DNA from 3 places in the Shewanella sp. DW31 genome. Region 3 is predicted to be linked to each of the others. Evidence: predicted binding sites of a transcription regulator. Region 3 holds the regulator's gene; each other region holds the start of a gene.
What was found. The regulator sigma-54, encoded in region 3, starts transcription at its own class of promoters, with help from an activator protein. The targets are predictions, from matches to a motif close to GTTGGCACGNNNNTNGNNT.
Positions count from the first base shown of each region.

Region 1: GWI56_RS01930 (TorF family putative porin) is a predicted target of sigma-54. The motif match lies at 5,557-5,575, and genes of this name have one in related genera.
Region 2: glnA (glutamate--ammonia ligase) is a predicted target of sigma-54. The motif match lies at 2,813-2,831, and genes of this name have one in related genera.

Region 1 is NZ_JADWMP020000001.1:448,560-458,693, forward strand. It holds gene GWI56_RS01890 (GGDEF domain-containing protein) at 1-1,433, shown strand, start outside; gene GWI56_RS01895 (DUF3016 domain-containing protein) at 1,477-2,001, opposite strand; gene GWI56_RS01900 (hypothetical protein) at 2,280-2,588, shown strand; gene GWI56_RS01905 (hypothetical protein) at 2,724-3,038, shown strand; gene GWI56_RS01910 (DUF4240 domain-containing protein) at 3,052-3,561, opposite strand; gene GWI56_RS01915 (hypothetical protein) at 3,689-4,069, shown strand; gene GWI56_RS01920 (response regulator) at 4,152-4,949, shown strand; gene GWI56_RS01925 (HU family DNA-binding protein) at 5,109-5,381, shown strand; gene GWI56_RS01930 (TorF family putative porin) at 5,674-6,366, shown strand; gene rimK (30S ribosomal protein S6--L-glutamate ligase) at 6,425-7,330, opposite strand; gene GWI56_RS01940 (GGDEF domain-containing response regulator) at 7,510-9,225, opposite strand; gene GWI56_RS01945 (response regulator) at 9,235-9,669, opposite strand; gene GWI56_RS01950 (CHASE domain-containing protein) at 9,666-10,134, opposite strand, start outside.
Region 2 is NZ_JADWMP020000006.1:69,039-79,172, reverse strand. It holds gene typA (translational GTPase TypA) at 97-1,908, opposite strand; gene glnA (glutamate--ammonia ligase) at 2,919-4,328, shown strand; gene GWI56_RS07055 (IS982 family transposase) at 4,764-5,654, shown strand; gene GWI56_RS07050 (HNH endonuclease) at 5,671-6,867, opposite strand; gene GWI56_RS21695 (YceK/YidQ family lipoprotein) at 7,126-7,449, shown strand; gene GWI56_RS07040 (aminotransferase class V-fold PLP-dependent enzyme) at 7,615-8,736, opposite strand; gene GWI56_RS07035 (monodechloroaminopyrrolnitrin synthase PrnB family protein) at 8,741-9,919, opposite strand.
Region 3 is NZ_JADWMP020000027.1:13,275-23,408, forward strand. It holds gene GWI56_RS18765 (HPr family phosphocarrier protein) at 1-91, opposite strand, end outside; gene rapZ (RNase adapter RapZ) at 78-932, opposite strand; gene ptsN (PTS IIA-like nitrogen regulatory protein PtsN) at 929-1,372, opposite strand; gene hpf (ribosome hibernation promoting factor) at 1,375-1,662, opposite strand; gene GWI56_RS18785 (RNA polymerase factor sigma-54) at 1,691-3,169, opposite strand; gene lptB (LPS export ABC transporter ATP-binding protein) at 3,277-4,008, opposite strand; gene lptA (lipopolysaccharide transport periplasmic protein LptA) at 4,005-4,559, opposite strand; gene lptC (LPS export ABC transporter periplasmic protein LptC) at 4,546-5,106, opposite strand; gene kdsC (3-deoxy-manno-octulosonate-8-phosphatase KdsC) at 5,103-5,654, opposite strand; gene GWI56_RS18810 (KpsF/GutQ family sugar-phosphate isomerase) at 5,654-6,631, opposite strand; gene mlaF (phospholipid ABC transporter ATP-binding protein MlaF) at 7,275-8,093, shown strand; gene mlaE (lipid asymmetry maintenance ABC transporter permease subunit MlaE) at 8,090-8,875, shown strand; gene mlaD (outer membrane lipid asymmetry maintenance protein MlaD) at 8,932-9,405, shown strand; gene GWI56_RS18830 (ABC transporter substrate-binding protein) at 9,417-10,079, shown strand; gene GWI56_RS18835 (STAS domain-containing protein) at 10,076-10,134, shown strand, end outside.

The DNA.
Region 1 (10,134 bases), on a different contig from region 3:
TACAACTGCTGCAACAACTCGGCATAGCGCCATCACAGGTTGTGATTGAACTTTCAGAGCAATATCCCGCCGATGATATCGATTTACTCAAATCCTGCTTAAATCACTATCGTAGCCAAGGTTTTTTAACGGCGATCGATGACTTAGGTGCTGGTTATTCGGGTCTGAGACTCTGGTCAGAATTGTCACCCGACTATGTCAAAATCGACCGTCACTTTATCCATCAGATTGATTCGACTCCCGTCAAACAGGAATTTGTCCGCTCGATTGTGGAGTTATGCCAAAGCTTAACCTGCAAAGTGATAGCCGAAGGAATTGAAACGCAAGAGGAATTAGCCGTACTCAAACAACTGGGTATCGTCTATTGCCAAGGCTACTTACTCGGTCGTCCAGAAGTGCTCCCCTGCCGCGCGATGAAAGCGACCTTAGTGCCGAGCAATACTCAAATTCAACCTAGATACAGCGAATCGGCCGAGAGCCTGTGCACGAGCGCCATTACCGTAGCGCCCACGCTTAAACTCAAATTTTTAAGTGACACCTTTATCTCGCAACCTGCATTACAGGCGGTTGTAGTGGTCGATAACCAGTTGCCACTCGGTATTATCAGCCGCGCGACCTTACTTGAACTCTTCAGCACACCCTATGGTCGCGCCTTACATGAAAATCATGCTGTGAGTGAAGTGATGGACCCGCAAGTCATCCAGATTGAGGCCAACGAACCATTATCCATCGTAAGTCAATTACTGACCTCAGAGAGTGCTAATACGGTAGCACAACAGTTCATTATCCTTCGCCGTGGTAAACTACTCGGCATAGGCCATACCAAGGATCTGCTACAAAGGATCACAGAGCACAGAATTAAGATGGCGCGCCATGCAAATCCTCTTACAGACTTGCCGGGTAATGTGCCCATTCAAGAGGAATTAAAACGCCTTAAGATCCAAAAGAAACATTTTTATCTAGCCTATTTTGATCTGTGTAACTTTAAGCCCTATAACGATATTTATGGATTTTGCCGTGGCGATGAAGTGATTTGTGAAGTGGCGAATCTGTTACTGAAGTATAAAAGCGACAATTGCTTTGTTGGCCATGTCGGCGGCGATGACTTTGTAATTATCAGCACCTGTGAGCATATGATCAGCCGTTGCCAGCGAATTCTAGCGGATTTTGAAACCCATAAGCATTTATTTTATAGCGCAGATCACTGGCTGGCCCAGGAAATGCTCGCCGACGATAGAAAAGGTGAAGCCTGTTACCATCAATTGATCAGTCTGTGTGTAGGCATTTTACCACCCGCACTCACCTTTAACGCCCATGAACATAGTCTATCGACCTTAAGCGCTAGGGCAAAAAAACAGGCAAAATCCGCAAATAACGGATTTTACCTGTTAGAAAATCATCTAATTATCGACACTCAGGCACTAACAGCATAGCTAAACAGCTTTAATACTCAGCATTAGCGACCGATATGAGATATTAAAGTTGTGGTGCAATCGTCTTCTTTAACCACTCGGTTAACATTTTGGTTTCATACATAAAAGGTTTATCATTTAAAGATTGGATCCCATCCATGAACCCCATATTCGACAGTTTTTCATCGCCCGCGATAATCACTTTATCGTTTTCCATGACTTGATAAGAAAAAGTCATACGCGGCGGATAAATGTCTTTGATAATGCGTAAATCATTGGCGGTCGCACCAAATGTTGGACGCATATCACCCGCAAGATCAACATCGGTAATGGTCATTTCAAGCTTTTGATTTGGTTTTAAAATCTTCGCAGCTTCTTTATTGATGTTTTCTGTTAATGTTTCAAATAAGCGCTTCTCATAACGGGATTGGAGCTCCCCTGATGATTTTATATCGCGATAATCTTTAGGACTTTGCCAAACAATTTTAACCACACCATCTTCGGTGATGGGATCCACAGGCGCTTCATCGGCCGCCCAAGCCGCACTGCAACTTAATACACCTGCGAGTAAAAGGGACTGAATTTTCATGTTTGCCTCCAAGGCCTAGATAACTTTCTGAGAACCACAGTACAAAATCTAACCTGAACTAGAGCTTAACGCAAAACTGATATAAGTACAGCAAATGTGTCGTAAGCTTTTGTATAATTAAGTAAATATTATTTAACCATCACAATCGATACGTATCTTTTTGTATCGAAATTGCACCAAGTAAGTGCATAGTTATCAATTTGTGAACATTTCACGCGCATAACGACAAAAAAAGCGTTATCCTTCCGCTATTGTTTACATTGCCCACTTAATAAAAAATGAAATTCCCTGTTGTACCTGTGTTCATTCTTATCCTGTTTACCTGCGTCGTGAGTGCGATTTGGTTTATCTCCCCGAGTGACAAAAATACTGGCCCTAAAACTTGGTCAGCCTTTATCTACAACCATGGCTATGATTCAGGAAAGTATAAAAAAACCGATAACTTTGACAGCTATAATACTTGCCGCGATTTTGCTCGCGAACAATCTGCCTTCTACGACAATGTGCCTTGGGAATGTGGATCTATGTGCCAGTTCGATACTCGTAAGCAAGGATTTCAATGCGAAGAAATGAAGAATGAGCACTAACTAACCATTCAGCATAGGTTCAATATTTATACAATAAACTCAGCTCCTCACAGTACAACTCGTTTTCTTTACCGTCTAAGGATGCACGATTTAGAACTAACGTGTTAAACGTAATTTTTAACTTGGAGCTTACCTATGAACCTAAAAACGGCTTATCTATTCAACCCATATTCACGAAAACTCGCTTTATTGGCACTGCTGACAATCGGAACGAGTATCAGCCTTTCAAGCCATGCCGCACCATTGACCATCAGCCAGCAACAGGCTGTTACTGTTCATTTGAGTAAATTGGCTCAGGCGCAAAATGCGGCTGAACATCAAATGACAGAGCAGCTTAAGCAAGATTTTAGTCAACAATTAACCGCGCAAGAACATGAGTTTATGAGCGACATCTGCCCTAAATACGGCATGACCTTCGATGTCACTACCAACGCTTGCTTACGCTCGTAAGGTATTGCCAAGATTAAAATGGAAAACGGGCACTCAGTTCAGGGTATTGCAGCTTTAAATCCTTGGGCTTAGTGCTAAATTTTTTACCCGCGGGCGTCGCCTTGCCCGATGGCATAAAGGGCAGTTCCTCACCGGTTCTATCTTCGTATAATTGCCCTGCGATAAGGTCGTATTCATCTACAAAAGGGTAAGCATAGGCATCTCGCTCTGGCCAAGCGACTAAACGTGCTAGGGTGTCAGGCTGATTAACCACACCGTCAAAAATTTCTTTACCGAGTGAAATCAAAAAACACCTAAACTCTGCAAAAGCATATTCAGAATCACAGCCCGTAATAATGTAAGCCGCCCCCCAAACAGACCACAAATAACTACGGCGCATCTGCTGACCAAAGATTTTATCGAAAGCTTTTAACTCTTCATTACTCAATTCGGCAAGTTTCTGCTTCAGTGCTTGAGTCAAAGACTCCTGTGATTGCGCCGCTTCCGTTCGCGTGACTAACCCCCAAAACTCAACTTCTGTCATAAACGTCACCTATTAGAGCCTCTAGCAAAAAGGCATATTCTACACGATATCACGGTTATACTGGACTCGGATTAGGGCATTTCCTACACTTGCTCATCTTCTTTGCTACTGGTGTGCACTTCAATCTATGCCTAAACGTCTTATACTACTGATCACGTTATATTGCCTCTTCAGCATTGCTGCACTTTGGCGTACTGTGATGACTCAATCCCTTGATGTATTCACCCTAGGTGTCCTCCCCGTGCTCGTTGGCATACTCATACGGGCGCCGTGGTCTAGCTTAGTGTTGAAGATTTATATTGGCATGCAAACCTTAGGATTCTCGGCACTGGGGATTACAGCAATTATTGCCTATCGCATTACCCCTGAGGATGTAAAAGTAGTTGTTTCTGGCCACAACATTCCTATGTTGCCACTCACAGTGAGCATTATTGTTATTTTACTCGTGCAGTATTGGATCGCATTTTCTAAGGTCACGAGACACTATTTGACCCGCCAAACTCAGTAATGGACTTTGTTGCTAAGCTGTTATCAATAGCGTAGCTTAGCGACCCAGTAAAATACTTACGACTCTTAACTTGAAGTAGACTATGAGCCATTTATCGCCCAGCGAACTTTCCATTCTTTTAGTAGAACCTTCAGAGACACAGCGTCGAATTATTATTCAGCGCTTACAACAAGAAGGCATTCTCAGCATTCAAACCGCAGAAAACATAGAAGCGGCTAAAGATATTATTGCTCGCCATAAACCTGACCTTATTGCGAGCGCCATGCATTTCGATGATGGCACTGCCATCGATCTCTTGGGCTACTTAAGGGCCAACGCTGACTGCAAAGATATCCAATTTATGCTGGTCTCGAGTGAGTGCCGCCGTGAACAACTTGAAATATTCCGCCAATCGGGTGTCGTAGCGATTCTACCTAAACCCTTCAGTGCCGACCATTTAGGTACAGCATTGAATGCCACGATTGATTTACTCAGCCACGATGAACTCGACCTCAGTAATTTCGATGTACAAGATGTGCGTGTATTAGTGGTCGATGATAGCCGTATGGCAAGAAACGTCATTAAACGTACAATTGGTAACTTAGGGATGAAGCTAATTACCGAGGCCGAGGATGGCGCGCAAGCCATAGCGTTAATGAAACACAATATGTTCGACTTAGTGATCACTGATTACAATATGCCGAGTGTAGATGGGCTAGCTTTGACACAATTTATCCGCAATGAAAGCCAACAATCACACATTCCCATCTTGATGGTGTCTTCCGAAGCCAACGATACCCACCTCAGCAATGTGTCCCAAGCGGGTGTAAATGCCTTATGTGACAAACCCTTTGAACCCAAACTTGTTAAAAAATTACTCTATCAACTGTTAGAAGAATAAAACCAGAATAAAACTTAAATCACGAACTGAGTAAATATTCTGCGCTTTACTGAACATCCTGCTGCACGCTAGACGCAAAAGGCTTTCCAAGTGTTAAACCTTATGGCATGTTAGGCACGCTTATTTCAAATAAATCTACGGAAAGAAGAGACAATAAAAATGAACAAAACTGAACTAATCGCCAAAATTGCAGAAAATGCCGATCTAACGAAAGTAGAAGCAGCACGCGCATTGAAGTCTTTTGAAGCAGCTATTACCGAATCAATGAAAAATGGTGACAAAATCTCCATCGTAGGTTTCGGTTCTTTTGAAACAGCGACTCGTGCCGCTCGCACTGGCCGTAATCCACAAACGGGTAAAGAAATTCAAATTGCTGAAGCGACAGTGCCTAAGTTTAAAGCGGGTAAAACCCTACGTGACAGCGTAAACTAAGTTATAAAATTCAATACAACGCCTCCATTGTGAGGCGTTTTTTTTGCCCAATCCCAGTGAAGCACTGAATATTTTTTGCACAACAAAAGTGCGCCTCTGCCCCACAAACTGGCAAAAAAAAAACATTTAATTAACATTGCGAATTCTAATACCTTGTTTTACATGGCATTGTAATAGTGGCATGTGATTAGCAAATCCTTCCTTAGAAAAAAACCAAGATGCACTAATGAACACAGCTGACTTTGAGTGTGCCAATGGTGAATCGATAAATAAGTCAATCGAGGGGATGAGCATGAAGAAATCACTGTACAGCGTTTTGGCCTTATCGACGGGAATGTTACTGGCAGGCAACGCCTTTGCAGCCGTATCAGGCAACATTGGCGGTACCTCTAATTATCTATGGCGCGGTGCGACCCAAACTAAAGATGCGGTCGCAATCCAAGGTGGCCTTGACTACAGCCACGATTCTGGATTTTATGCGGGAACTTGGGCATCGAATGTGGATTTTGGTGATGATACTAGCTACGAGCTTGATCTATATGCGGGTTATGGCGGCAGTATTACCGAAGACATCAGCTACGACTTTGGCTATCTCTACTACGCCTATCCAGACGCACCGGGCAGTATTGATTTTGGTGAGCTCCATGCTGCTGTCACGTGGAAATGGCTCGAACTGGCTTACTCCCAAGTCATCAATGCCGGTGACGATCTGGCCGCCGATCCTTTAGATAATAAAGATCTCAGTTATCTTGCCGCGACGGTATCCGTTCCTCTCACTGAAAAGCTGAGTTTATCAGTGCACTATGGTTACTCAAACGGTGATGTCGTCCAATCTTGGTTTGGCGAAGATAATTATGCCGACTATAACGTGACTCTCAGCGCAGATACCAGCATAGGCACAGTGTCATTTATGGTCTCTGATACCGATCTCACCGATGATGATGCCAAACTAGTACTCGGATATTCCTACAGTTTTGATCTATAAGCTCTAAACATAAAAAACGCCACCTTAAAAAGTGGCGTCATTTTATCACCATCACCTACTAGGCAATAATTGACCGGTTTGTTTTACGGGCCGCAACCATTTTCTCGATATATTCAACAATGGGCTCAGTCACTGAAATCCCTGTTGTTTGTTCAATCCCTTCAATGCCTGGCGCCGAATTAACCTCAAGGATCAGTGGACCACGGTTAGAACGTAAAATATCTACTCCCGCGACAACCAATCCCATCGCCTTCACAGCGGCAATAGCCATTTTACGCTCAACAGAGGTGATTTTTACCACCTCACCACAACCACCTAAATGCAGATTTGAGCGGAAATCTCCCTCGGGACCTTGACGCTTCATCGAAGCAACAACCTTGTCACCGACAACAAAACAACGAATATCACTACCATTGGATTCTTTAATGTATTCCTGCACTAAGATATTCGCTTTGAGCCCCAAGAATGCTTCAATCACGCTCTCAGCAGCCGTTTTAGTTTCAGCGAGTACGACACCAATCCCTTGAGTGCCTTCGAGTAATTTAATGACTAACGGAGCGCCGCCCACCATATTGATGAGATCAGGGATATCATTTGGCTTATTGGCAAAACCCGTCACTGGCATGCCAATCCCTTTGCGGGAAAGTAGTTGCAGTGCCCGCAATTTGTCCCGCGAACGCGCAATGGAGATTGAATCATTCGCGGCATATACGCCCATCATTTCAAACTGACGTACAACGGCACAACCATAAAAAGTCACGCTAGCATGAATACGCGGAATGATGGCATCAAACCCAACTAATTCAGTACCTTCATAATGAATGCTAGGTTTAATAGAATTAATATTCATATAGCAATTCAGCGTATTGATCACGACCGCTTCATGTCCACGACTTTGGCAAGCCGCGACTAAACGTTGTGTTGAATACAACTGGGGGAATTGGGATAAAATACCTATTTTCATTGCTGAGTGACCAACTTAAGCATGAGTGAATAAACCGTTCTGCGGCACCAAAAGCACAGCGACAGAAAAAGGGGCTGATATTTGTCTATTGCTCAGTGTAAAGCAAGAAAATATTCCTCACCAGACGAAATCATTATGCTAATGAAATACTTCAAGACCTATCACACTCGGAACTCGGTTTAAGTTAACAGCGGCAGAATATACTTAGCCTCAAACTCCGTTGCATCTAAGGGACGAGAAAACAAATAACCTTGTAATACAGTACAATGGCGAGAAGTACAAAACTCAGCCTGCTCAATTGTTTCAACGCCCTCAGCTACTGATATGACATTAAACCCATGGGCGAAGTTAAGTAATGCAGCGAGCAAACGAGTGTCTTTATCATCCTTATCATAGGAAGCGACAAAGCTTTTATCGATTTTCAGCACGCTAATGGGAAACAATTTGATATGTTCTAAGGACGAAAAACCCGTCCCAAAATCATCAAGGGCAAAACGCACCCCTAACTCGGCGATTCTATCGAGCATTTTGGCATGTTCATGGGGATCTTCAATAAGGCAATTCTCAGTAATTTCAAGCTCTAATGCTACAGCAGGAAGTCCTGTCTTAGTCAGCGTATTCGCTATTTTATCAAACAGGTTCTCATTTCCAATTTGCGATGCAGACAGGTTAACGGCAATGGTAAATTCTCTCCCTGTTGGCTGTAATTGGGTTAACCAAACCTGTGCCTGAATACAGGCTTGTTCAAGCACCCAATCATCAATGTCCTCCATTAATCCAATTTCTTCGGCTATGGGTAAAAATTGATCTGGGGTGATAATGCCGTCTACAGGATGCTGCCATCGGATAAGGGCTTCCATCCCCACCAGCTGATGGGTTTTCGCATTCACTTGCGCTTGATAATGAACCTTAAATTCATTTCTTTTTAAGGCAGTACGCAAACTCGACTCGATATGATTACGGTAACGCACCTCTTTATCTAAAGCTTCTGAGTAAAACTGAATCTGGTTTCGGCCCATTTTTTTAGCGCGATACATAGCGATATCGGCACATTTCATCAGCTCAGAACTGTTCGAAGCCGCTTCATTATAAAAAGCCACGCCGATACTGGCACCAATAAGCACATCGTTATCACCGAGACAAAACACGTCCTCAAACACTTTTAACAATCGATTAGCCACAATCATAGGGAAATATTTATAATCATTATCAGTGACTAGCACGACAAATTCGTCCCCACCTAAACGGGCAATAATGTCGCCATCTCGTAGTACTTCACTTAATCGAGCGGCTACTTTAACTAAAAGAATATCCCCCGTCTGATGGCCTAGAGTGTCATTGATCGCTTTAAAATCATCTAAATCGAGTAAGATAACGGCTAAATAGTCGTGACAACGTTTGGCCCTTGCTATCGCTCGATTAAGACAAAGTTCAAAACCATAGCGATTAACCAGCTTAGTCAACGAATCGTGTTCAGCTAGCTCTTTTAGTTTTTGGTGACTATTGCGTAACGCCAACGCCATTGAAGATCTTTGTTTCGCATAACGAATTGCACGGGTTAGTATCCGCGAGTTAACCTCATCTTTAAGCAAGAAGTCCTGTGCCCCTAGTTCAATACAGCGTTGAGCCAGTTTCTCATCTTCATAGCGACTCAGCATAACGACTACGGTCTGGTCTTGCGTCATGGCATTGAGCTTGATCAACACTTCTAAGCCATTAGCATCGGGTAATAAATAATCCAATAGAATACCGTCAAAATGACGTTCTAATGCGAGATTTAAACCATCAAATGCACAATTTGCTTCGACCACATTAAAAGTCAACTTTGACTGTCTGAGTGCTCGGATGATCGCAGTTCTATCAACTTCATCATCATCGATCAGTAGTAAATCCATATACTCACCTTATGCGGATGGGAGCTCCACTATTCGCCAATAACCTTCAAGCATATTAAAAATATTGTTAAAACCGTCTTTCATATCAGTTTTAACCATGTAACCAGCCACATGATGGCTATAGGCTTTCATCCTATCTTCATCGGTACTCGACGTGGTGAGCATAAAAACGACAGACGAAGAAAGAGAAGGATCTGAGCGTATTCGCTCAAGGAACTCAAACCCATTCATTCTTGGCATATTAAGATCGAGCAAAATAAGATACGGACCTTTGATCGTGTCTAAACTAGTTAGAATAGTTAATGCTTCAATCCCATCCCGAGCACGCACTAAGGGATTGAGTAACCTCAATTGTCTCATCGCCCGCTGCACGGCCATGTAATCCACGTCATCATCATCAACCAATAAAATGGTGACCTGTTGATAGTGATTTGCTGCGCTCATAGAAGCTCCTTTTTCACTATTTTCTTAGGCCAACTAAAGCAAAAACAACAACCTCGGCCCTGCGATTTGAGCTGAATCTCTCCACCTAAACTTTCAACCGTTTTCCTCACAAGTGATAAGCCTAAACCACTGCCTTCAACTTCATCTCTTGGTTTAAGTGTTTGAAACATCTCGAAGACTTTTTCATGATATGAGCTTGATATCCCCGGACCATCATCTATCACACTGAATCGATACTGCTGATCAACCGCCTCACATGAAACCGTAATCACACCTGTACCTAAGTCATGATGTTTTATGGCGTTACTGATTAAATTTCGTATAACTAATTCCAACAATGGTCTTACGGTATAAAAATTTGGAAATTCACCTTTTAGGACTAATTCAAATCCCTGTGGCGGCGCGACGAGCGCAAACATGTCTTCAACCAGTTGCCGACTTTTCACTTCAGTAGTTTCGGTATCA
Region 2 (10,134 bases), on a different contig from region 3:
TATCCTAACAAAAAGCCCCGCACAGTTTCCTATGCAGGGCTTTTTAAACCGATAGACTCACCTTAAGGGCGTGTCACCTGAATCAACAGGCTGGCATTAACCGCGGTTAAAGCGCTTACGATCGTTTTCAGTCAAGTGTCTCTTACGAACACGAATGTTCTTAGGCGTTACTTCAACTAATTCATCATCATCAATGAACTCAAGCGCTTGCTCAAGTGTCATTGTGATTGGCGTAGTCAGCACTTGGGCTTCGTCAGTACCAGAAGCACGCATGTTGGTCAGCTGCTTACCTTTCAAACAGTTAACTGTCAGATCGTTTGAGCGAGCGTGAATACCAACCACTTGGCCTTCGTATACTTCAGCGGCGTGGCCGATAAAGAGACGACCGCGATCTTGCAGACCGAACAGTGCGAAGGTCAATGCCTTACCCGTTGCGTTAGAGATCAATACGCCGTTAGCGCGTTGACCGATATCGCCACCTTTGTGCGGACCGTAATGGTCGAATGAGTGATAAATTAGACCAGTACCAGAAGTCGCAGTCATAAACTCAGTTTGGAAACCGATTAAACCACGGCTTGGGATGATGAAGTCGATACGTACACGACCTTTACCATCAAGCTGCATGTCTTTCATTTCAGCTTTACGGGTACCTAATTTCTCGATTACTGTGCCTTGATCTTCTTCTTCAACGTCAACAGTTAACGTTTCAAATGGTTCACACAGTTCACCGTCGATAGTTTTCAGAATAACTTCTGGACGTGATACGGCTAACTCGTAACCTTCACGACGCATGTTTTCAATCAAGATTGATAAATGCAATTCACCACGGCCAGATACACGGAAGCGGTCTGGACTTTCTGTTTCTTCAACACGCAGTGCCACGTTGTGGACTAATTCTGTTTGCAGACGCTCCAGAATGTTACGTGAAGTCACATACTTACCTTCTTTACCTGCAAAAGGTGAAGTATTAACTTGGAAAGTCATGGTCAGAGTAGGTTCATCAACAGTCAAAGGTGGCATAGCTTCTACTGCACCAACGGCACAGATAGTGTCAGAAATTTTCAGCTCGCCTAAACCAGTGATAGCAACGATGTCGCCAGCGTTAGCAATTTCAACTTCAGTACGGTCTAGACCCATGTAACCTAATACTTGGCCCATTTTACCGTTACGAGTTTTGCCATCAGCGCCAATAATAGTCACTTGTTGGTTAGTTTTAACGCTACCACGCTTGATGCGGCCGATACCGATAACACCCACGTATGAGTTGTAGTCGATTTGCGAAATTTGCATCTGGAACGCGCCTTCGGCGTCAGCATCTGGGAAAGATACTTTTTCAACGATAGTTTGGAACAGCGGCGTCATATCATCGCTCGCTACATCCGGATCTAAAGTTGCAAAACCGTTTAACGCAGAAGCGTAGACGATTGGGAAATCTAGCTGCTCGTCAGTTGCACCTAAGTTATCGAACAGGTCGAATACTTGGTCAATAACCCAATCTGGGCGTGCACCTGGACGGTCAATTTTGTTAATAACAACAATTGGCTTTAGGCCTTGAGCAAACGCTTTCTTCGTTACGAAGCGAGTTTGTGGCATTGGACCGTCAACGGCATCAACCAGCAATAATACTGAGTCAACCATAGATAGAACACGCTCAACCTCACCACCGAAATCGGCGTGGCCTGGGGTATCAACGATGTTAATACGGTAGTCGTTCCACTTGATGGCAGTATTCTTTGCCAGAATCGTGATCCCACGTTCCTTTTCAAGATCGTTGGAGTCCATCACCCGCTCAGTGGCTTCTCCTCGGGTTGCAAGGGTGCCTGACTGTGACAGCAACTTGTCTACCAGGGTCGTTTTGCCATGGTCAACGTGTGCAATAATGGCGATGTTACGTAAATTCTCTAGCACGGATAAACCTCTTACCATCAAACAAAAATAGGGATATTTCAGTAATTCGTTATGGTGATCTAGCTCGATCTACCACAATAAAAAGCGTGCCATTCTACTCCAGAGCGGCCTTGGCGCACAGGATTATTTTTGAACACTTATAAAACAATCCGCCAATCCTTGGGTAATTCCTGCCAATCATCCACTGAGTGAAATCCTCTGTAGCCAGAGTTAACGCTCTGTTTAATTGTCATATTCATAGGAAAAATCTGAGTTAAGCAGCTGAATTTGCTATTTTTCGTATTCAATGTTAGCCCTGCTAATGTCGATTTAAGCATCAGCAAAATCGACTTAGGTACAGAGAAATTACCACGTGAACACACTGCAATAAATTCTGCGGCACACTTGATCTAACGTTCATGTTGGCGTTTACACCCGATGACATTAAGACTCACTTCATTGTCACGGGATACCTTTTTACGCATCACTGATTTCACTTGGCCTGTGAACAGCAAAGACATTTCGCACATGAGAACGAACTCTTTCCTAATAATATGATAATAAACCACTATTGGATTGATAATGCGTGGCATAGTTGGACAGACTAGCGTGGTTTTATGACAATTATGCGGCGGTTATGCGGTGATAAATAGTCCCGTTCTGTGCTAAAAGTATGTGCGAGCTTCACAGAGGCAGTACTTACTGAGATAGTGAAAGCCAAAGTGTCATTGCCATCTCATTGCCATATAAGCGGTGCATGTTATCGCTGTGCATCCCAGCTTAAGGTTTGCATGAATCAATTCAGTGCGCACCAAAATGGAGTAATGCACCAAAATGCCACAGACAAAAGCACTATTATGGTGCACACGCGAATCCAATTAAGTGCAACAAAGATTTTAAACCATGTTAATCAGTAAGTTAAATTATTGGCATGGATATCGCTTTATAGCTCGTAAGTTTGGCTCAAGATAAATCACTTGAGTTAAAAGATTATAGAAGGGGCATCCCTTTACCCTACCGGAGGCTTGAGAATGTCAGTTGAATCAGTTTTAAAGCAACTTGAAGAATTAGAAGTTAAGTTCGTTGATTTACGTTTTACCGACACTAAAGGTAAAGAGCAGCACGTATCTATTCCTTCTCATCAGGTAGATGCTGATTTCTTCGAAGACGGCAAAATGTTTGACGGTTCTTCTATCGCAGGTTGGAAGGGCATTAACGAATCAGACATGGTACTGATGCCAGATCCAACGACATTCGTACTGGATCCTTTCACCGAAGAAACCACAGCGCTGATCCGTTGTGACATTCTTGAACCCGGCACTATGACAGGTTACGACCGTGACCCACGTTCAATTGCTAAAAAAGCAGAAGCTTACCTGATCTCTACTGGTATCGCTGATACTGTATTGATTGGACCAGAACCAGAATTCTTCCTATTTGACGATGTCCGTTTCGGTACTGACATGTCAGGTTGTTTCGTTAAGATCGACGCTAAAGAAGCGGCTTGGAACTCAGGCACTAGCTACGAAGGCGGCAACACAGGTCACCGTCCATTTGTTAAAGGCGGTTACTTCCCAGTTGCACCGGTTGACTCATCACAAGACCTACGTAGCGCTATGTGTTTAGTGTTAGAAGAAATGGGCCAAGTGGTTGAAGCGCATCACCATGAAGTGGCGACTGCAGGTCAAAACGAAATCGCAACTCGCTTCAACACCTTGACTAAGAAAGCGGATGAAATCCAGATTCTGAAGTACGTAGTGCACAACATGGCACACGCTTACGGTAAGACGGCGACTTTCATGCCTAAACCCATCGTTGGTGACAACGGTAGCGGCATGCACGTTCACCAATCTCTGGCGAAAGACGGTGTTAACTTGTTCGCTGGCGACAAATACGCAGGTTTAAGTGAAACGGCTCTGTACTACATAGGTGGTATCATCAAGCACGCTCGCGCGCTGAACGCTTTCACTAACCCAAGCACGAACTCTTACAAGCGTTTAGTGCCACACTTTGAAGCACCTGTTATGTTGGCCTACTCTGCCCGTAACCGCTCTGCATCAATCCGTATTCCAGTGGTACCAAGCCCTAAAGGCCGTCGTATCGAAGCACGTTTCCCTGATCCACATGCAAACCCATACTTAGGTTTCGCAGCGCTACTAATGGCGGGTCTTGACGGTATCCAAAACAAGATCCACCCAGGTGAAGCGATGGACAAAGATCTGTACGATCTGCCTCCAGAAGAAGCGGCTGAAATCCCACAAGTGGCAACGTCATTAGAAAACGCCCTTGAAAATCTGCAAGCTGACCATGAGTTCCTGACAAAAGGCGGCGTGTTCAGTGAAGATTTCATCCAATCTTATATCGTACTGAAAACAGCAGAAGCTGAGCGCGTAGCACGTACAACTCACCCACTTGAGTTTGAAATGTACTACAGCCTGTAATGGCTAACTGCATGTAATTACTCACAGTATAAATGCATGCATAAAGTATAAAAGCCCCAAGAGTTTTGCTGTTGGGGCTTTTTTGTATTGCTATTTTAATAATGCAACGAAATCAAACTACTGTTGAATCAGTTCTCCAGAGATTTGATTCATCTTAAGGGAAAAAAAACCGCCTCAGAACAGCCATAAACAGCGCGAAAATGGGGCTTTTAGGAGTGAGCGTGAATCAGTCTGGAGAGTGATTCACTAACTCATTTGGGGACAGAAGTGTACTGATTGCCTTGCTGCATTAGCTGACAATGAATTATCTCAGGAATGTAAAAACTCATTCAACACATTTGTTAACCTGAACTCGGGATAAGAAATGTTGAACTAATAGCCCTCCAAGTGATCGGATCTTTCGACCAAGAGAAACCCCATCACACCGGAGGGCCTATGCATAAATTAGTGGAAGTGTTTTGCGATGTCGATGATTTTTGCGCTGTTTTCATTCCAGAATGGGAAAAAACGCTGTTAACCGATGGCACACGCAAGCGTCAACGCGCTGGCCGTATGACGATGAGCGAAGTGATGACCATCATCATACTTTTTCAGATGTCCCACCACCGTGATTTCAAGAACTTCTACATCGGCTATCTGGCTCATTTCTACAAATCTGCTTTTCCTAATTTACTCAGCTATACCCGCTTTCTTGAGGTGATGCCCAAGGCTTTAGTGCCGCTTTGCAGCTACTTTGCCAGCCTCAAGAGTGACCCCACTGGCATTGAATTTGTTGATTCAACTAACATCAAAGTGTGCCATAACCTACGTATTCATCGGCATAAAACCTTGGCGGGACTGGCGTGCAGAGGTAAAGGCACCATGGGGTGGTTCTATGGCTTTAAGCTGCATTTGATTGTGAATCATCAAGGCGGAATAGTGGCAGCCAAAGTGACCCCAGCGAATGTACATGACACAAAACTGGTGAACGAGATGGTGCACCGTGACATGAACAAACTCTATGCAGATAAAGGGTATATCAGTAAAGCGCTGTCCAGTGAATTGCTGGAGAAAGGCGTCACACTGGTGACAAACGTGCGTAAGAATATGAAAGCAAAAGCGATGTCGTTGTGGGATAGAGCGATGCTGTCGAGACGCTTCATCATAGAAACCATCAACGACCAGTTAAAAAATATCTCTCAAATAGAGCACTCTAGACACCGCAGCGTACATGGTTTTATGCTCAATATGATTGGGGGACTCATCGCCTATCAATTGAAAGACAATAAGCCACAACTGAACCTCACTAACGGGGAGTTTAATGCTATTACAGTTATGGCTCGTTAAACCGATCTCAGGTTTGTTAGAATAATTTACGACTCTGCGTACTCGACCTTTTTAAATACATATCAACTAGATCCTTTACTATGGTTTGGAAGACCACGTCATCACAATGCTCATCCAAAACTTCTATTCCATATTTTGCCATCGCCGAATCAATAATTCGCTGCTCCTCTCGCTGAATATCTAAAGCGCTAATATGATCAAATAAAGGTTTTAATTGTTCAATCGCTTTCGACATAACGCAGCCTCGACTAGCTAATACAGCTTCTAATTCAAGATTAGCCTCTATGTTTGAATCGATTTTATCTTGTGACACAGGGTCTATGGCATAGCAACAAGAAATACTAGGCCCTGTCCACTGTCTAGAAAGCAATATACTAAACCTAAATCCACCATATAACTCGACTAAAGCAACAACTAAACCTTCAGTTTGAGAAGAGTATATAAATATACGGTGGTTAATATTAGAAACCTTATATTGAGATGGAAAAATCGTGTTGGTATCCGAAAATACAATATCTTCTGCGTTTAAGTCACTACCATTAATATAATTAATAACATTAGTAAACTCAGAGCCACGCAACCTTGAAGGTGATACCTTAGTAGCTAACATTGTTAATGCCATTTTGGCTACTGATCTTAGATCGTTTTCACAAAATGAAAATATTCCATCAATTGTAGCTCCATATTGAGTAACTTCGGTTACTGTCCCCATTTCTATATCATCAAGAGATTTTCCACGAGACTTTAATTGACCTTCAATAATTTTTAGTGCTTGCTCTTCCGTATTAGCCACAATATGAAACTTCGTTTTCCCAAGTTCTGTTTTCCATTGCTTTTCGACTTTTCCTCTAATCATCTCCCCTGTAGGTAACAGGTTATAGGATTCGTCCCCCAATTTAACTATACCTTGTTGAACTGGCACCCCCTTATTACGACCAGTTTTTATATTCAATAAAGTCGAAATGATACTAAGCCTAGAAGATAATCCGTCATCAATAGCTTTGCCTAGCCTATTATTACAACGTTCACAGCAAACGTTTCTAGATAGCTTTCGTCCACCTAACGAAGACAAAATGGCGTGCTCTTCTGAGCCTTTCCCTGATTCAAATTTTTCATGTTCACAATATATACAATTTAACATATGTGACCTATTGGTATTACTAATATCAACAAAAAATCCGGCCATCCATTTTAGATCAAAAACATAATGCACTTTCAGTTTGCCTACAACCAGCTCTGGCTAAAATGCCTTGAATAACAACTAGGTTATTGAGGTTGGCTGTATCTCGTTTCTGTTGATGAATAATTGACAGATATAATCATATAGCTAGAATGCCAAGCTGTTGAAACAGAACAGGTTGGCGTCAAATGAAACCAGATCTGGTTCCACATCACTAACGCTCTCAGTTGATCAAGTGAGTAGATCATACCGAAGCAATGCAGTTTTTCACATATAAACAATGGAGTGGTTATGCGTTGGTTGACTTGGTTGGTCGTGTGCTGTTCTCTCACGGGATGTGCAACGATAACGTCGAGGATGGGAGAAGATTCAACTTGGGGTCATTCTTTCTCAAGTGTGCAAACGGCTGTTGATAATGGCGAGGAGTGTATGATTATCTCCGCGTTGGCGGCCCCGCCCTTGCTGCTCTTTACCATCCCGCTGACACTCGTTGATATGAGCAGTGCGTTGATCATCGATACTGTTATGCTACCTGCAGATTTAGCGATCACGCCCAGCGATCCCAAGCTCCACACCCCACGCCCCATGGTCTGCCGCTATGACTACAAGATTTAAGCATGATCGCACCCAATAAATAACCTCAAGTTGCCTGTGTGACGGTGAGTTAACGCCGGCATACGGGAACGACCATGTCGCGGTTTGCCTCCATGAGTGTTGTGCCTTGTTAGTTGTAATTACGTAGTACAACCTAGCCTAGTAAGCCATTTTAAATCATTTAAGTTAGCGATTTGCTTTAATCACATCAAGTAACAACTTGATATCAGCCATATTGTTATAAATATGCGGAGAAATCCGGATCCCCATACTGCGGGCGTCGACACTAATATTCGCGTTCGCCAATGCCGTCATCATTTGATGCTGCTGTTTACCAAACTGTAGAATAAGCGTGCCGCTGCGCTTTTCAGTATCCCGCGGCGACACAAACTCATGGTCGAGCTCTTGCGCCACAGCATCAATCAATTGCTGATTGTATTTACGCAGCAACGGAGTACCTAAACCAGCAAGATAATGAATGCTATGGGTGGCAATGGCATAAGGCGCGATTGATGGTGTCCCTCCCCAAAAGCGCAGTGCGGAATGCTGGTAACGAAAATCATGGATATCAAATTCGAACGGATTCTCGTGGCTAAACCAACCCACATCTTTAGGCTGACAACTCTCCAATATGGCGGGATTAACCCAAAGATAGGCAGCACCAGGGCCGCCGCAGAGCCATTTCACACTCGAACCGATTAAAAAATCGGGTTGTAGGCGCGCAAGATCCAGCGGAATAATCCCCGCCGATTGCGCTACATCCACTAAGCTCAAACAACCTCGCTCACGGGCTATAGTGAAAATATTGGCTAATGGCGCCTGCTGCCCCGTATTCGAGTAAGCATGGCTGACAAACACCAGATCCACATCGCGGCTGATATGCGCATCCCACACATTCGGGTCGGTGATATCGAGCCCTTTAGAAATAAAGCGTACTTCGCAACTGGCAGGCAGCGCTTTTTTAAGGGCAAAACCCATGCTGGGAAAATCAATCTCACTCATTAACACAACGGCGTGTTCGCGGTTCAATCTGTCGAGGGACATGACAATTTTAGTCAGCGCACTGGAAAGATTGACCTGAGGGCAAAAATCCTTTTGGTGGCCATTAAATAACTTAGATAAAGCAAAGGTAAAATCATCAATCACACCCAACCACTGGCCCCAAGGTTCACGCCCCGACTCTTGCCAAGGCGCAAAAAAGGCTTCTTTAAAGACCTGCTCGGTCGATTTTAATGGCCGGCCAACGGAATGGTTTAATAGATATCCTGGACCTGCTAGGTAAAAGTCCTTTTTAAAATCTTCAAACATAGTGTTATCTCAAACTCTCTTTTAGTTTTTTAATATCACAATAACGAGTCCGAATATCGCTGCGCTGAACGGCGGCGCGTCTGTCTCTGAGTCGCTCCAATGAGCCGAGTAGCACATGCAGTGGCGGACCACTCGCGGTAACTTTAGCTAAATGCTGCTGCTCCATACTTGTCGAAGGCTCAGCAATATATTTAGTTACTAACTCATTATGGTGCTGAATCGCAGTCTCGCCATGTAATTCGCAGACTTCGATAAAGAGTCGCAAGTTTTCTTGATACCAATCTTGGGTTGAGCAGTCTTTTGCCTGCAGGAAGTCATCCATCAAATTCGGCCGACGCATGCACTCGCGCAATATCTGTTGATCCTCCGGCATCATGTATAAAAACTTGTCCACCAGCATTTGTGAATAGGAGGCTTCGTTTGCAAAACAAAGACCTAGCGTTAAATCGATGACATTAATTCCAGCAAAATCACCTGCATTGGCACCGCGATAGATTACTGAACCCACCCGATAAGGTTTGTAGTAAGGACGAACACAGTAAAAGAAACGGTCAGTATCTAATCGGTTGAATAATTGAGTATTCGACTCAATCACATCTTGCAATGCCTGTTTAGCGACTCGCAGTAAATCGTGACTGATGGGATGGGAAATGCCCAAAGGCTGGATCTTTAATAGCGCATCGGCGGCGCGTTTATAGGCCAAAATGCCTTTAGTGTTGTAATCCACAAACAGCTTTTCGGCGCTCAGATCGGTAAAGCGCTTATAAATGCCATTGTGGGCACGATTGTGCGTGGTTAAATGTGCGGTGGCAAAGCGCGGCGTGACGCCTATTGAAGCGCCAATATGCATGGCGAGCGCAGAAGCCTCAGCTAATGGCGATGTTGTTTCCCGCGAGGGCTCGGTAATTTCATGGCGCCGACAGGCCGCCATATACAAGCCCACATTGCCGAGTAAATCGAAGGCACTGTCGAAACCTTCATCAGTATTCCCCTCATCGAGCAAGGTTTTAATCAACTCTCGCCCTTCGCTCTCCAGCGCCAACTTAGCTTCTGCGCCGATATCGAGCACATTGGCCCGATCTGTTTGTTGGTAGTAAAGCAGTTCTAGCTCGGAATTGAGTTCCACAAAGCGGCTGCGGATCCAATCATCAAAGGCTTCGGTATTAAAGGTGGCAGGTTTCACGGGCTTATCCTTGAGTATTGTTATCGTTCTTTTAAACGGAGTGAGCTCAAAGCGTTAGCCCAATCCGTAAAACTCGTAACCAGAATGCAACTTATCGCCACGTGTTTCTAGCGTTAGGTCAAATTTCCGAAAAAACTAATGCCATTTTTTATTTACACCATGCGCCAGCGCAATTTTTCAAACACTTTTACTCCGCAGAATGTTCCTGAAGACAC
Region 3 (10,134 bases):
ACTCGGAAGCCAGTACCACCAACTTAGTGGCGGCACGGGCATGTAAACCGAGCTTATTACAGATGGTTATCTGACGTTCAAGCTTTGGCATTATTGAGCTCTCGATGACGGGCATAAACTTTATGTTTACCGTTACTAAAGCGTTTGGCCAATTGCTCTGCGACGTAAACGGATCTGTGCTGTCCACCTGTGCAGCCAATGGCCACAGTTAAATAACTGCGATTGTTACGCTCGAGGTGCGGCAGCCAAGTCTCCAGTAAGTTTTCGATTTGCCAGATGAACTTATTAACCAGTGGTTGACGATTTAAGAACTCAGCTACGGGTTCATCTAAGCCAGTCAATGGCCGCAGCGCCAACTCCCAGTGGGGATTGGGCAGGAAGCGCACATCGAACATAAAGTCGGCTTCGGTGGGCATTCCGTGCTTAAAGCCAAAGGACTCGAAGTTGATCACGAGTTCTTTATCGACACTACCAAGGAGAATTTGTCTGACTTGGTCGCTTAAATCATAGATATTCAAATTCGACGTATCTATGTAGTGATCGACCAGTTTTGACATAGGCTCGAGCAGTTTCCCCTCCAGCTTTATCGCTTCTTGCAAAGAGACTCGGCTCTTCGACAAAGGATGCAAACGGCGGGTTTCGCTGTAACGCTTGAGCAGAATTTTATCGCTGGAGTTAAGGAAGAAGCTCGTTAACTCAGTATCTGGAGGTAGGCTAGCGAGTTGTTTTACTAAGACCTTATCCTGCTCAGGCATGTTACGCACGTCGACACTGATGGCGACGAGATCGTTACTGCCCTTGAGTTGCTCAAGCAAACTGCCAATCAATGGCAAGGGAAGGTTATCGACACAATAATAGCCGAGATCTTCGAGTACCCTAAGGGCGACAGATTTGCCTGAGCCTGAGCGGCCCGACACTATGACCAGTTTCATCCAGTGATTACCTGATAGAGTTCCGTTTCATCATGCGTCTTGCGTAATTGCTTTAATATTTGCTTGTCGCTCAGCTTTTCGGCCATGCAAGACAAGGTACTTAAGTGCTGCTGACATTGGTCTGCAGGCACCAGTAGTGCAAATAAAATATCAACAGGTTGCTTATCGATAGCATCAAATGCTATCGGCTCTTCACACTTAATTAGTATGGCAATGGGCTGATCTATATCGGCTAGTCGACCATGTGGAATGGCGATGCCGTTACCTATACCTGTGCTCCCCATCTTTTCGCGCGCCACTAGGCTTTCGAATATCTCTTGAGATGAGAGGGTCGGGTACTGGGCAGCGACTAAGTCGCTGATGAGTTCCAGTACCTTTTTCTTGCTGCCCGGAGTGGCGCAGGTAGTGCACTCCGGCCGCAGTATGGTACAAAGTTCCATTATTAGTGTTTTGTTAACTTCTCTTTGTGTTTAATAACCTGACGGTCAAGCTTGTCAATCAGGGCGTCTATAGCGGCATACATGTCAGCATGCTCTGAAGTAGCAAAAACTTCACCACCTATGAGGTTTATTCTCGCTTCGGCAATCTGTTGCATTTTCTCAACATTGAGCACAACGTGCACATTATTGATCTGTTCGAAATGGCGTTCAAGTTTTGAAAACTTTTCTTCTACATATGCACGTAACGATTCGGTAATTTCGACATGGTGTCCACTTAGGTTTATTTGCATAGAAACGTCCTCCGATATCCACTGTAGGTTATAAACTTTTACGCTGATTAGAAGGTGGAATAAGCATAGCCTCTCGGTACTTCGCAATGGTTCTGCGGGCTACGTTGATCCCTTGTTCTGCCAGAAGTTGTGCCATCTTACTATCGCTTAATGGTTTTTTCTGGTTTTCCGCTGCCACCAGTTTCTTTATAAAGGCTCTGATTGCTGTGGATGAGCACTCACCACCATCGTCAGTACCGACGTGGCTAGAGAAGAAGTATTTTAGTTCAAAAAGTCCCTTAGGGGTATGCATGTATTTTTGAGTTGTGACCCGTGAGATGGTGGACTCATGCATTTCTACCGCTTCGGCAATATCGTTAAGCACCATAGGTTTCATGGCTTCTTCACCGTACTCAAAGAAACCTTGCTGATATTGCACTATGCAATTAGCAACTTTAAGCAAAGTATCGTTACGGCTTTCTAAGCTCTTAATAAACCATTTAGCCTCTTGCAGATGGCCGCGAATAAATTGGCTATCGGCTTGGTTTTTGGTACTGCGTGCCATAGAAGCATAATGTTGATTTACATTGATTTTTGGCATGCAGTCAGGATTAAGCTCAACGACCCAGCGGCCATTTTTCTTCGACACAGACACATCTGGGATAACGTATTCGTCATTATTGGGCGTGATCAACAAACCTGGGCGAGGATTGAGGGTTTGGATAAGTGCTATACCATCCCTTAATTCATCTTCTTTTAATTTAGTCTTACGCATCAATAACCTAAAATCACGGGCGGCGATCAGATCTAAATGATCTTTGATCAGCATACGGGCGTTTTCTAGGTTGGGAGTATCAGCGGCGAAATGCGACAGTTGGATCAGCAGGCATTCACTTAAATCGCGGGCGGCAACGCCTATGGGATCAAAATGCTGAATACGCTTGAGTACGGCTTCGACTTCGTCAAGCTCAACTTCAGGATTGCCCATGGCTTCGAGAATTTCTTCAGTGCTTTGGGTGAGATAGCCCTGATCGTCGATGGCATCAATAATGGCGGTGGCAATGGCTAAATCGGTTTCAGAAAACGGCGTGAGGTTTTTTTGCCATTCTAAGTGTTCGTACAAACCTTCACTGGTCTCGCCTTGGAAGGGCATATCGTCTTCACGACTGCCGCCGGGGCCTGAGTTTGGGGAGGCGGTAAACACTTCATCCCATGTGGTGTCCATGGGGAGCTCATCGGGCATGGATTCTTTGGTTAGCGACTCTGCCGTATCTATGGTGGAGCTGTCTTTTTCTGGTGGCAGAGTGCTAGATTCACTGAAATCCGTATCGGATAGCGTTTGGTTTACAGGGGTTTTAGTGGCGTCGAATTGATCCTCTTCCAGCTCGAGAAGGGGATTAGAATCTAATGCTTGCTGGATCTCTTGCTGCAGTTCTAATGACGACAGTTGCAACAGACGTATAGCCTGTTGTAGTTGTGGCGTCATGGTTAACTGTTGACCCAGTTTGAGCTGGAGTGACGCTTTCATGTTACCGCTGATCCCTACGTTATTATTGTTGGATGAGGTCGCTTATTATTATCTTGAGTGAAGCCCAATGGCGGTATAAATTGCCTCCATTGGCTTCGCTCGATTAACTATAGCCTGAATTGTTCACCTAAGTACACAGCCCTAACTTGCTGATTGTCTAAGATCTCTGCTGGAGTTCCTTCGGCAATCAGGTTTCCGTGACTCACAATATAAGCATGTTCACATACATCTAATGTCTCGCGGACATTATGGTCTGTGATCAGTACGCCAAGGCCGCGACTTTTGAGTTGTTCGATAATCTTCTTGATGTCGATAACCGAAATAGGATCGACGCCGGCAAACGGTTCATCGAGCAAAATGAACTTAGGATTAGCGGCTAAAGCCCGCGCAATTTCGACGCGACGACGTTCGCCACCCGACAATGACATGCCTTGGCTGTCACGGATGTGGGTGATATGAAACTCTTCGAGCAGATGTTCTAGTTCTTCTTCTCGTTCTTCGTTTTTAAGTTCTTTACGAGTTTGCAGTACGGCCATGATGTTGTCATGAACAGTTAGCTTACGAAAGATACTGGCTTCTTGCGGTAAGTAACCTATGCCTTTGCGGGCACGCAGATGCATAGGATCTGCGGTTAAATCATCATCGTCGATAAAGATATGTCCCTTATCGCTCTTCACTAGCCCGACAACCATGTAAAAGGTCGTGGTTTTACCTGCACCGTTTGGACCGAGTAGGCCAACGACTTGACCGGTTTTTACCGTCAGACTGACGTCTTTAACCACTTGGCGACTCTTGTAACTTTTCGCCAGATTTTGTGCTCTTAAGGTGATTTGGGTCATTTAGAGTCCTGCTTTTTTACAGGTTTATCCGCCGGAGCGTCTGATTTAGCATCATCTTGATAGTTTTCAGGCTGAATAATAGTGATTACGCGATCGTCACCACTGCCAGTACTCTCGGCCATCAATTTCTGTTGAATCATGTTATAGCGGATTAAATTGCCTGTAACTTGGCTACCCGCTTGATCTAATGACGCCATACCTTTCAGTGTTAAGGTGCGGCTTGCCATATCGTAACGAATTTCTTTCGCGCTGGCAGATGCAGGGCGGCCATCGTCTAATATTTGGCTATATGTAGCAGGGTTGCCTGTGGCGACCAAAGTTTTGCTATTTTCACCTTCAGCGGAAAATGCACGCAGTTCATTTGCTTGGATTTTTATTGAGCCTTGGGTCACTTCAACCGGACCAAAGAAAATGATCTGGTTGTTTTTGATATCCGCAGTTTGGCTCACAGCTTTGATTGTGACTTCTTGCTTTAAGTCGCCGACTTTCGCGAAAGCACTCATGCTCATAATTAGCATTAGGCTGGCAAGTAATACGTTATTTTGCTTCATATGTTCCTACTACCTGACTGGTCAATTGCACTTCTTGCGCGTTGAGGTCGGCATAAAGGCCTTGGCCTTGAATATTAAAATCTTTCCCTGTGACGTAAATGGTACGGTCAGAGGTCATTATCATAGTGTTGAGATCGAGTTCCAGATAACTGGTGGACAAGGTCTGAATCGGTTCTTCTGGGCTAATGGCATCGATAATAACATTATTTTCTAATACAACCTTGCCAGTTTCCTTGTTTAGCTTGCCCTGATCTGCCCTGAGTTGCCATTGTGCTTTACCTTGGTCTGGATAAACAAGATAAACAGGTTGAGTAAAGAAAGTTTGATTCGTTGAATCATAATGTTCCATGTGTTTCGCCGTCACACGGCTATTCACTAGTCCTTGCTCATTGAACTCAACACTGCGCAGATCTTCAACGATGAAATCTGGGGTATTTTGATCTTTTACTCTGTTATCGGAATCACCGCTGTGTTTGTTCTGCACTTGCCAGTAAAGCGCTAGTGCGGTTCCAAAAAAAGCGATAATCGCGAGTGTCACACGACTCATATACTCATTCCATGGGCCGAAGTGAATTTATTTTGACTTAGGAGTAACAGATCTGTGAGTTCACGCAGTGCACCGTGGCCACCATTGAGCGTAGTCACAAAATGGGCGTGTTGGCGTACATAGGGGTGGCCGTCAGCAACACTGACCGCTAAACCGACAACATTCATCACGGGTAGATCGACAATATCATCACCGATATAAGCCACTTCTTCTGGGGTGACACCATAAAGTGCGAGCAATGCTTCATAGGGCTCGAACTTATTGTCTACGCCTTGGTAAATATGGGTAACACCAAGGGCTGTCATACGGTTTTCAACGATTTTGGATTGACGTCCTGTGATCACGGCGAGGTTGAAACCGCTGGTGAGGAGTGAGCGCACGCCATAACCGTCACGGGTATGGAAGGCTTTGAGCTCTTCGCCGCTATTACTCAAGTAAATACGGCCGTCGGAAAATACCCCATCGACGTCACAGATTAACAGTTTAATCTTTTGCGCGCGTTGCCACACATCATCACTGATTGGGCCGTAAAATCCTTGCTGTGGCATTAAATGACTCCTGCTTTTACCATATCGAGCATGTTAAGAGCGCCAATAGGATGGCGATCTTTATCGATAACAATTAATCCGTTGATATTTTTTGAGTCCATCACTTGCAGTGCTTGGGCGGCCAACACATTATCTGTGATCGTGACGCAGTTACGGGTCATCACATCGGCAATGGGCGTCGTGCGTAAATTCACTTCTGCATCAATAACGCGGCGTAAATCACCATCAGTGAAGATACCAACCAGCTTGCGCTGATCATCAATAATCGCCGTCATGCCTAAGCCTTTCTTGGAGATTTCGTACAGAGCTTCTGTGATGCAAATATCGTGGTTAACGAGCGGTAAGTCATCACCGCTGTGCATGACATCGCAGACTTTTAACAATAACTTGCGTCCTAAAGCTCCGCCAGGATGGGACATAGCAAAATCATCACGGGTAAAGCCTTTCGCTTGTAGTAGCGCAATGGCGATGGCATCGCCCATCACTAAGGTCGCGGTAGTGCTCGACGTTGGGGCTAGTCCAAGTGGGCAAGCCTCTTCTGGGACTTCGATACATAAATGCACTTTAGATAATCGCGCCATATTCGATTCGGGTTTACCCGTTACTGCAATAACAGGTACTCCCATACGTTGGATGACCGGCATTAAGGTGAGGATTTCGCTCGACTCACCAGAATTTGAAATCGCTAAAATCACATCGTTATCGGCCAATACACCCAGATCGCCGTGGCTGGCTTCACCCGGATGCACAAAAAATGCGGGCGTTCCTGTGCTGGCGAGGGTGGCTGAAATCTTATTGCCGATATGGCCCGATTTGCCCATTCCCATGACAATCACTTTGCCTGTGCAGTTGAGGATCAACTCGCAAGCCTCTGCAAATTCAGCCGAATCAACATATTGATAAAGATTGTCTAGGGCTGACTTTTCAATATCGATAACTTTACAACCCCATTGGCGCAGTTGTGATTTGTCTACCATGTCTATCTCTCTTTTTGCATTGTCTTTGTCGCCCCATTGATGGGATTGGAATAGCACAATTTGGTACGCGATAAAGATGATATGTAATAGGCTTTCTGCCAAGTATTAGTTTGTTTTCAGACAATTTAGCTTATGTATTGCTGTGGTTAATTACCGAAAATAGCAAAACAATTGCGGCAGGCTAGAGCGATTGATCCGACTCGTCAAGTCCAGCTGCGTTAGCTATTCATGCACAATAACGTGTTTAGCGGCAGAAGGTCTTGAGCAATATCATCGTCTTTGTCGTTTATTTCAATGGATTTATCCCATATCGCAGCGGGTATTACCCCATGGGATGCCTCTTTTGCGCAATTGCGTATCGACTCTCCCCGATAAAAGTGGGCGAAGAGTGAGCTAAGTGCGAACGAATTAGCCAATACTGCCAATTCTGCAACTAGGTTGAAAACATTAAGTAACATTTTACCTGTGCAGAGTGAAAACTTAGGGCGCATTTTCGCTGTAAATGAGGCAAATTGAAAGTATCGCAGGGCGATAGTGTCGATTCGGTTGTAGGTTAAAGCGCAATTACGTACAATTTGCGGCTCTTCGATTGGTCAGTCTAGGAAGACTAGGATCACCTCATTTGCAAATGTCGGAATCAAGCATGACTCAAGAACAAACGCCGTTGGTTGAGATCCGTAATTTGGGGTTTAGCCGCGGTCAGCGTGTGATATATGAAGATATTAGCCTGTCCATTCCAAGGGGCAAGGTGACGGCGATCATGGGGCCGAGCGGCATAGGCAAAACGACCCTGTTGAAATTGATTGGCGGCCAATTAACGCCTGACCATGGACAAGTGTTATTCGACGGTCACGATATCCATGGCGTGAGTCGCAATGAATTATTTAGTCTGCGTAAGCGGATGAGCATGCTGTTTCAAAGTGGCGCGCTGTTTACCGACATTAATGTGTTCGATAACGTGGCGTTTGCACTGCGTGAACATTCTGGACTGCCTGAAGACATTATTCGCACTATCGTGCTGATGAAGCTTGAAGCCGTAGGTTTACGTGGTGCCGCTCAGATGATGCCAAGCGAGTTATCCGGTGGTATGCAACGCCGCGCCGCATTGGCTAGAGCCATAGCGCTTGAACCTGAAATGGTGATGTACGATGAGCCTTTTGCAGGGCAAGACCCAATATCGATGGGTGTGTTAGTAAAGCTTATTCGTGAGTTATCCGATGCGCTGAATCTGACTTCAATTGTAGTGTCCCACGATGTGGATGAAGTGCTTGGCATTGCCGATTATGTATATGTGGTGGCTGACAAAAAAGTCATCGCCCACGGTACCCCTGAAGAATTAAAGTACGCTGATAATCCGCAGCTGAAACAGTTTATTCAAGGTGCTCCGGACGGCCCTGTGCCGTTCCATTATCCGGCAAATGATTACCAGCAAGAATTAATGGCAAAAGGAGTTGGCAAGTGAAGTTAATCGACAGTATTGCCGACTTAGGCCGCAGCGCGATTGAGCTAGTGCTCGGTTTTGGCCGTGCAGGCCTTATGCTGTGGGGTGCGATTTTTCGCTGGCCACGCGTGCGTAAAGGTTTTCCATTATTAGTGCGCCAGATTTATGTGGTCGGTGTGCAATCCATGGTGATTATTTTAGTCTCAGGACTCTTTATCGGCATGGTGCTCGCACTGCAAGGCTACAACATCTTAGTTGGTTTTGGCACCGAAGAAAGCTTAGGTCCTATGGTGGCGCTCAGTTTACTGCGTGAGTTAGGGCCAGTTGTTACCGCGTTATTGTTTGCGGGACGGGCGGGTTCAGCATTAACCGCTGAAATTGGTTTAATGAAAAGTACTGAGCAGCTTTCCAGTTTAGAAATGATGGCGATTGACCCATTAAGGCAGATTATTGCACCGCGCTTTTGGGCTGGAGTGATCAGTATGCCATTGCTGGCGTTGATGTTTACCGCTGTAGGTATTTATGGCGGGCACCTTGTTGGCGTGGAATGGAAAGGGATCGACAGTGGTGCGTTTTGGTCGATTCTGCAGGCGTCTGTCGAATGGCGTCAGGACATAGTTAACTGCTTGATCAAAAGTGGTGTGTTTGCCGTAGTGGTCACTTGGATTGCGTTATATCGCGGTTATCAAGTGATCCCAAATCCGGAAGGCATCAGCCGTGCAACGACCCAGACTGTCGTTCAGTCGAGCCTCGCTGTATTGGCATTGGATTTTTTACTGACAGCCCTGATGTTTGGCCGCTAACGGAACACTGCGGATTTCGACACAGGTTAGATGGATTAACAGAGTGGTAGCTGAACATGTTGACACGAAAAATTGAATTATTAGTGGGTGTGTTTCTTTTAACAGGATTGGCCGCTTTTTTGGTCTTAGTCTTTAACGTCGCCAATATTGAAGTAAAAAGCAGCGATAGCACTTATACCATACAAGCCAATTTTACCAACATTGGTGGTTTGAAGGTGCGTTCGCCAGTCAAGGTTGGCGGTGTTGTCGTTGGCCGAGTGAGCAGCATAGATTTAGACCCAGTTAAGTTAGTGGCTGTGGTTACATTAGTAATGGACAAGCGTTACGATAAATTCCCTGAAACCAGTAGTTTAGCCATTTTGACTTCGGGTTTGTTGGGCGAGCAATTCTTAGGGTTAACACCGGGTTTTGTCGACGATGATGTCAGTATGCTGAAAGACGGCGATAAGATTGACGACACTCGCTCGGCATTAGTGTTGGAGGAGCTGATTGGTCAGTTCTTATATAGTATGGGTTCGAAGGATAAATAGGGGTTACCGCTATGTTTAAAAACTTATCTCGTTTTTTATTGCCGTTAGTGATGGTTTTAGGGGCAACGAGCGCAGTCGCCGCTGATGTGGTTGTCGATACGACAGATCCGTATGCCATGGTGAAAGCCGTTGCCAATAAAACCTTCGATCGTTTTCACAAAGATAAAGCATTAATCGACGCAAATTCAGACCATTTAAAGGTAATTGTTCGTGAAGAACTCATGCCTTATGTCGATTATAAATACGCTTCTTATAAGGTATTAGGCCAATATCTTAAGGATTCAACCGAAGAGCAACGCAATCGTTTCGTCAATGCTTTTGAAGGTTATTTAATCTCTACTTATGCCCAAGCCTTTACTGAATATACTAATCAAAAAGTGGAATTCTCACCTGGGATTGATTTCAGCAAAGAGAAAATGGTCGATGTAAACGTGCAGATCATCGAAGCTGGTCGCCCACCTATTAAACTATTGTTTAAGGCGCGCCGTTTAAAGGATGACTCATGGAAGGCATTTGATTTAGTTGCCGAAGGTGTGAGCTTACTGTCTTCTAAGCAGTCGGAAATCTCTAATCTAATTCGCCAACAGGGTATCGATCCCGTGATTAAGATGCTTGAAGATCGCACTAAAGAGAAAGTGGTCATGAAGGCTAAGTCAGGGAAGTCACAGTCGTGATTGAATTTGTGCAACAGGGGACAGTTTGTCATCTCAAAGGGCGCATAACCCAAGC